Regions from separate parts of the Agarivorans sp. QJM3NY_33 genome, predicted to be linked through region 3. Evidence: predicted binding sites of a transcription regulator. Region 3 holds the regulator's gene; each other region holds the start of a gene.

Region 1 (3,282 bases), 1.1 Mb from region 3:
AAAAGAGCCCCTTAAGTGATGCGCAGCAAAAAGTGCTCACCCGCAGTTTTTGCGCTGCCGCATGGTGGTCTCCCTTCTTCATCGCAACCGCGGTCTCGATCACTTATGTGCCGGGTCTGCAGTGGAGTGATACCTTGTTACCCGGTCTGGTGATGTCATTGATTGCTCTCGGCTTCACGAGTACAGAAGTATATTTAAAACACCGAGATAACTTCGAAGGCTACCCAATCAAACCGGATAGCTTAATGATCCCGCTCTGCTTAGCGCTATTGGTAATTGGCTTGCACTTTGGTTTACCAGACTTAAGCATTATTTTAATCATCACCTGTCTTGCTCCTTTAGCAGCACTCGCCTTTAATCAAGGTACATCGCGCACTAGCGTTCGTCAGTTCATTAATCACAAACTGCCCAATGTCGGCGGTCAGTTTCTGCTGTTTCTTGCTGCAGGGGTATTTTCGGCAGGCATCAAAGGGATCCTGTTAGCCTATCCAGACACAATCAACCTCGCAAATTTTAGCTTTACAACCCCCGTATTTGCGACAGTATTGGCGCTGATGATTATTGCTGGCATCCTCGGTATTCATCCGGTGATTAGCATTTCGCTGGCCAGTCCCTTATTACTGCCGTTGGAGCCAAGCCCCAGCCAACTGGGTTTTTTGTTCCTAAGCTCTTGGGCCATTTCAACTGGTAGCAGCCCTCTATCGGGAGTGGGCCTCACCATGACCGGCCGTTATCATTGTTCGAGCCGGCGAATTTTGCAAAATAATTGGTACTATGCATTGGTGATGTGGTTACTCAGCGTGGCGATGAGCACCCTATTATAAATACAGTCAGCATTATTTCTCCGAGCGGGATGATAAAGGTCTGATGATTCTCCATGCCCCTCAGCCCATTTAACAACCACCCATACGGAAAGTTTGGTCAAGCTCAAGTAGTCTGCTCGCGCCGCTGGGGACTGCTGTTGGTAGCCGCTAGACTAACAAGCCACCGTCTGAAGCTCGGGCCTGACCCCCAAAGTATGACAAATCGCATAAGAAAGTTCGGAGCGATTGAGGGTATAAAAGTGGAAATCCTTGACCCCTTCACGCGACAAGACTTTCACCATTTCGATAGCCACGCTCGCCCCCACCAGATTACGAGTCATCTGATCATGCTCTAAACCTGCAAACTGTTTATGTAACCACTGTGGCACCTTCACGTTGGCAAAAGAAGCAAACTTCTTCAAAGTATTATAATTAGAGACAGGTAAAATTCCCGGGACAATTTCGCCCTCAATACCTATCGCTGCACAACGGTCACGAAAGCGCAAATAACTTTCAACATCAAAGAAAAATTGCGTAATAGCCCGATTAGCACCCGCATCCATTTTTCGCTTTAAAGCTAACAAGTCTGCCTGCGCACTCTTTGCCTCAGGATGCATTTCAGGATAAGCCGCTACCGAAATATCAAACTCAGCCTCTTCCCTCAATAAACTGACCAGGTCACTCGCATACATCTCGGGTTTGGCCGCTCCGACCGGTAAATCACCGCGCAGCGCAACAATATCCCGGATCCCACTTTGCCAATAATCGCGAGCAATTTGCCGTAATTCTTCAGGGGTAGAATCAACACAGGTAAGATGAGGCGCGGCAGCTAAACCAGTTCTGTCTTTAATCGCCTTAATCACCTTATGGGTGCGATCACGAGTCCCTGAATTCGCGCCATAAGTGACCGAGACAAACTTCGGTTTTAGAGTGTGCAAACGCTCGATAGAAGCCCAAAGCGTTTGCTCCATGGTTTCGGTGGTTGGCGGGAAAAACTCAAAAGACACGTTAATATCACGATTAAGTTCGCTTAAGCTTTGATTGAGTGATTCAATTTGTTGTGCGTGATGAAATCCCATTAACCTTCTCCATAAAAGACATTTAGACGTCTATACCGCTAAATATGAAGAAAAGTTTCTATATAGTCAATCAGCTCATGTTATTACTTGCTTTAAATGAAAATAATTCAACATCAGCAAATTAGGCTCAGTGCTCAAGATCCATCCTCGTACTCTTCAAATGCTTGATATTGAATCGCCGTCACCCACCATTCCTTGATGCCTGCAGGAGTATTCACAAATACATCGTCATCCACTTGTTTGCCAATTAAAGCACGCGCCATCGGTGAATCGATGGTGATATAACCCAGCTTTGGATCAATCTCGTCAGTGCCAACAATTCGATAACGTACCTTATCCCCATCCTCATTTTCTAAGGCGACCCAAGCCCCAAAATAGACCTTGCCGTTTTGTTGCGGAGAATGATCAATAATTTGCAGTACATCTAAACGTTTATTTAGGAAACGCAAACGAGAGTCGATACGGCGTAACTCTCGCTTCCCTTCTTTATATTCAGCATTCTCCGAGCGGTCACCCAAGGCGGCGGCCTCAGAGACGGCTTGAGTCACCTCCGGACGTTTTATCTTCCACAAGTATTTCAACTCTTGGTCGAGTTTATGCCAACCGGCACGAGTTATTAAATTACTTTTCATAACATCCAGGCCTCTAAGCGCAGTTTGTCTTTGGTGATTAAATTTATAGCTGTTGGTTATTGATTTAGACTGAAAGCCGATCGAATGCGCGCCCTATAAATCAAGCACCGAACTTGCTAGGCGGTTCGACCTTGCGAGCAGAGCTTATGCCAATTACTAGCCGAGACCAATTTATACTTGAAGCAAAAACAGAACGCCATATGATAGTGGCCATTATCTGCCGCCTTGCGGCTCTCTCAATGTAAGCAAGCATATGTCAACACTAGAACAACAAATTGCCGCCGATATTCAGGCGAAGCCAGCGCAGGTCAGTGCTGCGATTCAATTACTAGACGAAGGCTCCACCGTTCCTTTCATTGCCCGCTACCGAAAAGAAGCCACCGGAGGTTTAGACGATGGTCAACTGCGATTATTGGAACAGCGTTTAACTTACCTGCGCGACTTGCAACAACGACGCAGCAGCATTCTAAAATCGATTCATGAACAAGAAAAACTGACCCCGCAACTCGAACAGCTAATTATGAGAGCCAACACCAAAACTGAGCTCGAAGATCTTTATCTGCCTTACAAGCCAAAGCGCCGAACCAAAGGACAAATTGCCATTGAAGCGGGTTTAGAGCCACTGGCAGAGCAACTATTAGCTCAACCCGATACCGCCCCCGAGCAACTTGCCACGGCCTACTTCAATCCACAAGCAGGCTTCCACGACAGTAAAACCGTCCTCGATGGTGCCAAGTTTATTCTCATGGAACGTTTTGCCGTTCAAGC
Region 2 (3,282 bases), 1.5 Mb from region 3:
GCTTTGCCCACGCTCTCGCTGTAACAAGGAGAATTGCTGAATTTGCTGTTGTAGTTCTCCCTCAGTTGCAAGGCTTTGCGCCTGCACCGCAGCGCTATATTGCTGAGCTTTAAGCTGAGCCGCTGCATCCCCATCAATCACGGCAGCCAAGCATTGCAATTCCTCTAACTTTTGCTCGGCAAAGGCCAAGCGAGGCTTTGCTTCGGCTAACTCGGTTTCAGCATTCAAATCAATCGGACTATGCAACAGCGAACAGGAGCTGGCCAACCATAAACGCTCCCCCAATTGTTGCTTGGCCGCTGCCAAGCGCTCAGCTAAGACGGGTAAGTTGGCTCGCCATACATTACGACCATTGATCACGCCAGCCGACAATACCCAGTTCTCGGGAAAATCACTCAATATTGGTTCAAGCTGTTCAGCGCTAGCACTTAAGTCGAGATGTAAACCATCTACCGCCAGCTGCTTAATCAGCCCTGTATTACTTAAGATATCGTCAAAATAACTAGTTAATAATAAGTTACAGGGACTTAAACGGCTGTTGTAGGCCTGCAATAAAGCATCTTGCCACTGCGCTTCTAATTCTAAACCTAAGATAGGCTCGTCTAGCTGCACCCATTCAACCCCCAGCGCGGCGATACCTTGCAAGATCTGCTGATAGACCTGGATTAATTTCGGTAGCAAAGTGACCCGCTCGAATGGCTCACTGCAGGCTACATCATTGCGCCCCAAATATAGATAGGACACCGGCCCTAGTAACACAGGTTTCACTTTATGACCTAAAGCCAAGGCTTCTTTAATTTCGTCAAATAATTGTGACCATTGCAAACTAAACTCACTATTGGCAGAAAACTCCGGCACAATATAGTGATAATTGGTATTAAACCACTTACTCATGTCCGATGCTGCATGGTTGCACCCGCAACCTTGTTGACCACGGGCAATAGCAAACATCGTGTCTAAATTTAGTTCAGCAGAGCGATGGCGCTGTGGTAGATTCCCTAATAATAAGGAAGTATTCAACACTTGGTCATACCAAGCAAAATCACCAACGGTCACCCAAGCTTGACCACTGTCTCGCTGAGCTTGCCAATTTTGTTGGCGGATCTGCCGCCCCACTTCCAGTAACTGCTGTTGCGAAGATTCCCCCCGCCAATATGCCTCTAAGGCAAACTTCAACTGACGCTGTTTACCAATACGGGGGTAACCCAAAATATGTGTGATAGTCATAAACCAATCCTTTTAGCCGTCTAGATGTATACAGCTCCATACTGGCAAGCGAAGCCGCCAATTACAATTGCAAAGTATTCAAACAAAAATGAATTAAATTCAATTTAGAAAGCATAAAATGGAAGTTAGGACTACGTATACAGCCATGATTTAACATCAAGAGCATTTAAAATGAATTTAATTCAATTTAAGGAAACTAAAATCGCCGCTAACTATACAAGCAAAGTCCAAGCTCCTAAGCTTGCGACTTAATCGCTAATAGCACTGGTACTCTGTTGAACTTATGTTAGAAATTAAACACTTACGTAGCCTACAAGCCCTTGCCAGCAGCCCTTCGATGAAAAGCGCCGCAGCCAAACTATTTGTTAGTGAATCGGCTCTCTCTCATCAACTCAAGGGTTTGGAACAAAAGCTTGGCGTCCACTTACTACTTAGGAAAAGACAAGCGATACAATTAACCGAACCCGGCAAGCAAGTGCTGGCGCTCGCCGAACAGGTTTTGCCCCTTATAGGCCAGCTAGAACAAACATTAATTAGCGGCAACCAGCATTCAAGCAGGCTCAACATCAGCGTTGATTGCCATGCTTGTTTCCAATGGTTATTACCAAGCCTGCAACAATTTAAACAAGCTTGGCCAGAGGTTGTAAGTAACCTTTGCCAAGACCTAAACTACGATGGGTTGCCGCTATTACAGCAAGGCGAAACTGATTTATTGCTGACCTCTCAAGTTTCACCGCAGGAGGACATCCACTACCAACCTCTATTCGAATATGAAATGGTCATCATTTGCCCATTAACTCATCCACTCAGCAGTAAAACTGAGCTTAGCGCCGCTGATCTCTGTCCACATACACTAATCAGTTACCCAGTAAATCCGCAACGTTTAGACATATACAACTTCGTTTTAACGCCCGAGAATCTTCAGATGAAACACCGTAAACACGCCGATAATCCAGCGATGTTAGTGCAAATGGTAGCCGCTGACATGGGCATTGCCGCGATGCCTTATTGGGCCGTTGATCACTATGTAAAACAACGGTTAATATGTGCCCTGCCATTGCAGCAAGCCTTATGGCGACCAATGTACGCAGCTTACCCATTAAGCCTGAGAAACGCCCCAGCCTTACAAGCATTTTTACAATTATTACAACAGCAAACCTGCAAATTATTACCGAGTATCAGAACGGTGAGGGTAATGTCAAAAAAATATAATCAATAATTTGACTAAAGTGACAAGTTAAGTTTACAGTTAGAAGGTAGTATGGTTATTCAGTAAGGATTAACCAACAACCAAGAAGGGACCGTTAACCTGATGTTATCTCAATGGGCTCCCGCGAATTTTCCAGAAAAGAAAATAAGTCTAATGATGCACGTGGCAGGGCTGTTTCCCTGCGTGTATTTTTCTGTCCATCATATTTTCTATAATAACTTTTTGTTTGGGATCATCATTCTCCCTTGCATGTCTACTCTGCTGGCATCGGTTTACTTAATGCTCACTCGGCCCAACTCTCAAGATTATAAAGTCGCCGATTTCTGGTTTCTATTATTAGCGATTCCACCAGTACTGCTGGCCTTAATTCTTCCCGAAATGCATGGTGAGTTTTTTGTTCCGCCATTAATTCTAGCTTGCTTTGTTCGCCTGCCCTTAAAACTGGCCGAGCGTCTCGTTATGGCGCTCAGTCTCGCAGCTATTGGATTAAGCTTTCAGCACTTGGGCAGCCATATCGCCCAGCGCTTTAGCCTTAGCGTAATCGTGTCACATTTTTTTGCTTGGGGTTTAGCTCGGTTACTAATGAAACAAAACACCGAATTAAAAGAACTCGCCTTTAAGGATACCCTGACTCGCTGCTATAACCGCCGCGCCCTATACGAGGAACTACTAGTCGCAAAACAACACTACAAACATAACAATGTTGTCAGTAGTATCATCATGTTAGATATCGATTTCTTTAAACAAGTGAATGATCAACATGGCCATAATGTTGGGGATAAAGTTTTGGTTTGGTTTGCCACTTATTTACAAAACAATGTACGAGTCAGCGATCAAGTATTTCG
Region 3 (3,282 bases):
GATACCACAATGAGATCTTGCGCTTGCGAATGCTGCGCAACAATACCCGCCACTCGTTTGAAACAGCTGGCGTCAGCGAGGCTACTGCCACCAAATTTATGGACATGTCTATTAACTACCGACATGAAGTTCTCCTGTACACCTTTTAGCCAACCGAAAGATTGGCAAATGCCTGCTGTAAATCATTCACTAAATCTTCAGCTTCTTCTAAACCAACCGATACCCGTAACAATTGCGCCGATATTCCCGCTTCGGCCAATGCCTCAGACGACATTGCCGCGTGGGTCATAGTTGCAGGATGAGCGATTAAACTCTCTACTCCGCCCAAAGACTCAGCCAAAGAAAACAACTGTAAGCCTTTCAAAAATTTCACCATTTGAGTTTCATCTAACGCAACTTCAAAGCTTAACATAGCACCAAAGCCAGATTGTTGTTGTTGGGCTAACGCATGACCGGGGTGCTCTGCTAAGCCGGGATAATAAATCGCAGACACCAAAGGCTGCTGCTGCAGGCATTGAACAATAGTTTGAGCATTGTGTTGGTGAACATTCATCCGTGCTTTCAGAGTTCTTAAGCCCCGCAGAGTTAAATAGGAATCAAAGGCTGAGCCTGTTAAACCTAGACAATTCGCCCACCAGCTCAAGCTTTCTGCCAATAACTCAGTTTTTGCCACAACCATACCCGCCACCACATCAGAGTGACCATTAATATACTTAGTCGCCGAATGCACCACAATATCGGCCCCCAGTAAAATTGGATTCTGTAATACAGGCGACAAAAACGTATTATCCACAACTACCAAAGCCTCCACAGCATGCGCTTGTTGAGCTATTTTTTGAATATCCACAATCCGCAATAACGGGTTGCTGGGAGTTTCTAACCAAATTAACTTTGGTTGCTTGGCGAGGGCGGTTTGCAAGCTCTCGCTATCATTTTGATCGATAAACTCGACTTCAAAGGCCTGCTTCTTCGCCAAACTGTCAAACAGGCGATAACTTCCGCCATAACAATCGTGCGGTGCGATCAACAAATCGCCAGGCGCTAACAAAGCGGTCACTAAATGAACGGCCGACATGCCGGTATTGGTGATCACCGCCCCTGCACCATGCTCTAGGTTGGCAATCGCATCGGCTAATATTTGACGGGTTGGATTACCAGAGCGACTGTAGTCAAACTGCCGCTTTTGCTTAAAATCGGCGAAACTATAATTACTCGACAAATAAATTGGCGGAACCACCGCTCCGTGTTGGCTATCACTCTCAATACCACTGCGAACCGCAATGGTGGCGGCGTGAAGATCTTTTAATGACATGTGTTCACTGACTCCCTTTAATTATGCTGCCACTTTACCACTCCCCGTAAAGACGTCAACACTTCTAGACGTCTAAATGTCTTTGCTCTTGGATTGCTAAGTGGCTTTTCCCCCGTTACAATAGGGTTTCTTTGGTTTGGTGTGTATTCAAGTATGTCGACAGATTGGAATGGTGAGTGGATCAGCCCTTATGCTGAACACGGAAAAAAAAGCGAACAAGTAAAAAAAATAACGGTATCAATACCTTTAAAAGTATTGAAAATACTGACCGATGAGCGTACCCGTAGACAAATTAACAATCTACGACACGCCACCAACAGCGAGTTGCTCTGCGAAGCATTTTTACACGCTTACACTGGGCAACCCCTGCCCGATGATGCCGATCTACAAAAAGATAGACCCGACCCGGCCTTAGAAAAAGCCACCGAAGCTGAATTGGATAAAGAAGATTAAGATTTTGCAAAGCCGCTCATTGAGCGGCTTTTTTGTTAAATACTAGACAAACACTTTTGAATAAGCTCACTTATCTTGCAGGAACAACCGCCCACGGCAGAGAGTTAAGCTCTTGCTTGTACTTTATATGACTTTTTATTTCGTCTAAACATACATAAGCCAGCAATACCAAATGCCGCAAGAAATATCGTGGATGGCTCTGGAACAGATGAAACACTAATGTTATCGAAACTTTGACCGAGTCTGTTATTAAACAAGCCAACTTGTCCTTGGCTGTACAAACTGCTGGTTAAGGTAGTGACCAAAGTACCATTCACAAATGCTGAGTAGGTATCTCCGAACACATCGATTTTTAAATGAATATCACTTTTAGATGGGAATAATGCACCAGAATGCTTTAAAACTGGTGAATTGCCACCATTTACGAATTCGTGCCAGTAAACCCCGGTACCTCCACAGGGCGGGAGCATACTTTGATGGATTTATAACCCAAAGAAGACTCGTGCCCGATAATCGTCGCTCCATCCCGCTTTCTTCAACTTCACTTTGTGACTTGGCGCTCCACAATCGCATTGTTTGAGCATGTTCATCACAAAACGTCTAAATAGAGCTATGTTTTCCACCGCTCCGTCTAAAGTAATGCGAGAGTTATCCTCTTTAAAAACAACATCTAATACGTAATGCTGGCTGTTTTCAATTCGCCAATGCTGACGAATATAGTGGCCTAACAATTTGTGATTCGGTGACATTGAGCTTATGTAATACGAGGTATCTACAGTGCCTTTCCCATTTATCACGCGGTGGCGTTCCACTGCTATGATGCTTCTTACCGTTGGCCATTTCTTTGCTAACTCTTCGGGCAACTTGGCCTTTAGTTGAAAGACGTATCGCTCTTCGCTACGACCATGGTGTTTTTCTTTAATTTCAGTGACGACCTTCTCTTTACCAGCATCAAAGACGGCTTGAAACTGCTCAACAACAGCCGCTCTCAACTTTGGTTGGTTGTTTTTTACTTGAACGACAACATGAGCCTTCTTTTCTGCGATTTTCTCTAGTGTATCGCGCTGACAATGTAGAGCATCAACGGTGACAACACTGCCTTTTACGTTAATAACATCAAGCATTTGGCGCACAACGCTAATCTCGCCGTTCTTGTTCGCTGTCGGTTTCTGACTCAGAACGAGACCACGTTCAGTATCATAGGCTGTAACCAATTGTAATGCTGTTTTCTTGTTATTTCGGTACGAGCCACGCAGTACTTTTCCGTCAAATGCGATGATGGCTCTGTTTTGACTCGTTCGCTGCTCGTTAATCCACAGAGCTAATGCCTCAAGCAAAGACTCCGCGACAACAGAACGCAAAATGCGTGCAATCGTGTGTCGTCTTGGGATCCCGTGTTCAAATGGTCTATATTTCCTCAGCCAGCCCAACTTCTCTTCTCCATAATATTCAATGTCTTGCCAGCCTTCACATCCTGATGCGATAGCACTGATAACAAGGAAAATCACGTCAATAAG

What was found. The regulator MetJ, encoded in region 3, represses methionine synthesis genes. The targets are predictions, from matches to a motif close to TAGACGTCTAGACGTCTA.
Region 1: metF (methylenetetrahydrofolate reductase) is a predicted target of MetJ. The motif match lies at 1,898-1,915, and genes of this name have one in related genera.
Region 2: metE (5-methyltetrahydropteroyltriglutamate--homocysteine S-methyltransferase) is a predicted target of MetJ. The motif match lies at 1,241-1,258, and genes of this name have one in related genera.

What each region holds. Positions count from the first base shown of each region.
Region 1 is NZ_CP194039.2:520,197-523,478, reverse strand. It holds gene ACRRSY_RS02295 (hypothetical protein) at 1-824, shown strand, start outside; gene metF (methylenetetrahydrofolate reductase) at 977-1,882, opposite strand; gene greB (transcription elongation factor GreB) at 2,017-2,514, opposite strand; gene ACRRSY_RS02280 (Tex family protein) at 2,768-3,282, shown strand, end outside.
Region 2 is NZ_CP194039.2:933,168-936,449, reverse strand. It holds gene metE (5-methyltetrahydropteroyltriglutamate--homocysteine S-methyltransferase) at 1-1,227, opposite strand, end outside; gene ACRRSY_RS04190 (LysR substrate-binding domain-containing protein) at 1,511-2,446, shown strand; gene ACRRSY_RS04185 (GGDEF domain-containing protein) at 2,540-3,282, shown strand, end outside.
Region 3 is NZ_CP194039.2:4,469,292-4,472,573, forward strand. It holds gene metL (bifunctional aspartate kinase/homoserine dehydrogenase II) at 1-125, opposite strand, end outside; gene metB (cystathionine gamma-synthase) at 146-1,312, opposite strand; gene metJ (met regulon transcriptional regulator MetJ) at 1,466-1,765, shown strand; gene ACRRSY_RS20170 (PEP-CTERM sorting domain-containing protein) at 1,870-2,235, opposite strand; gene ACRRSY_RS20175 (ISAs1 family transposase) at 2,248-3,282, opposite strand, start outside.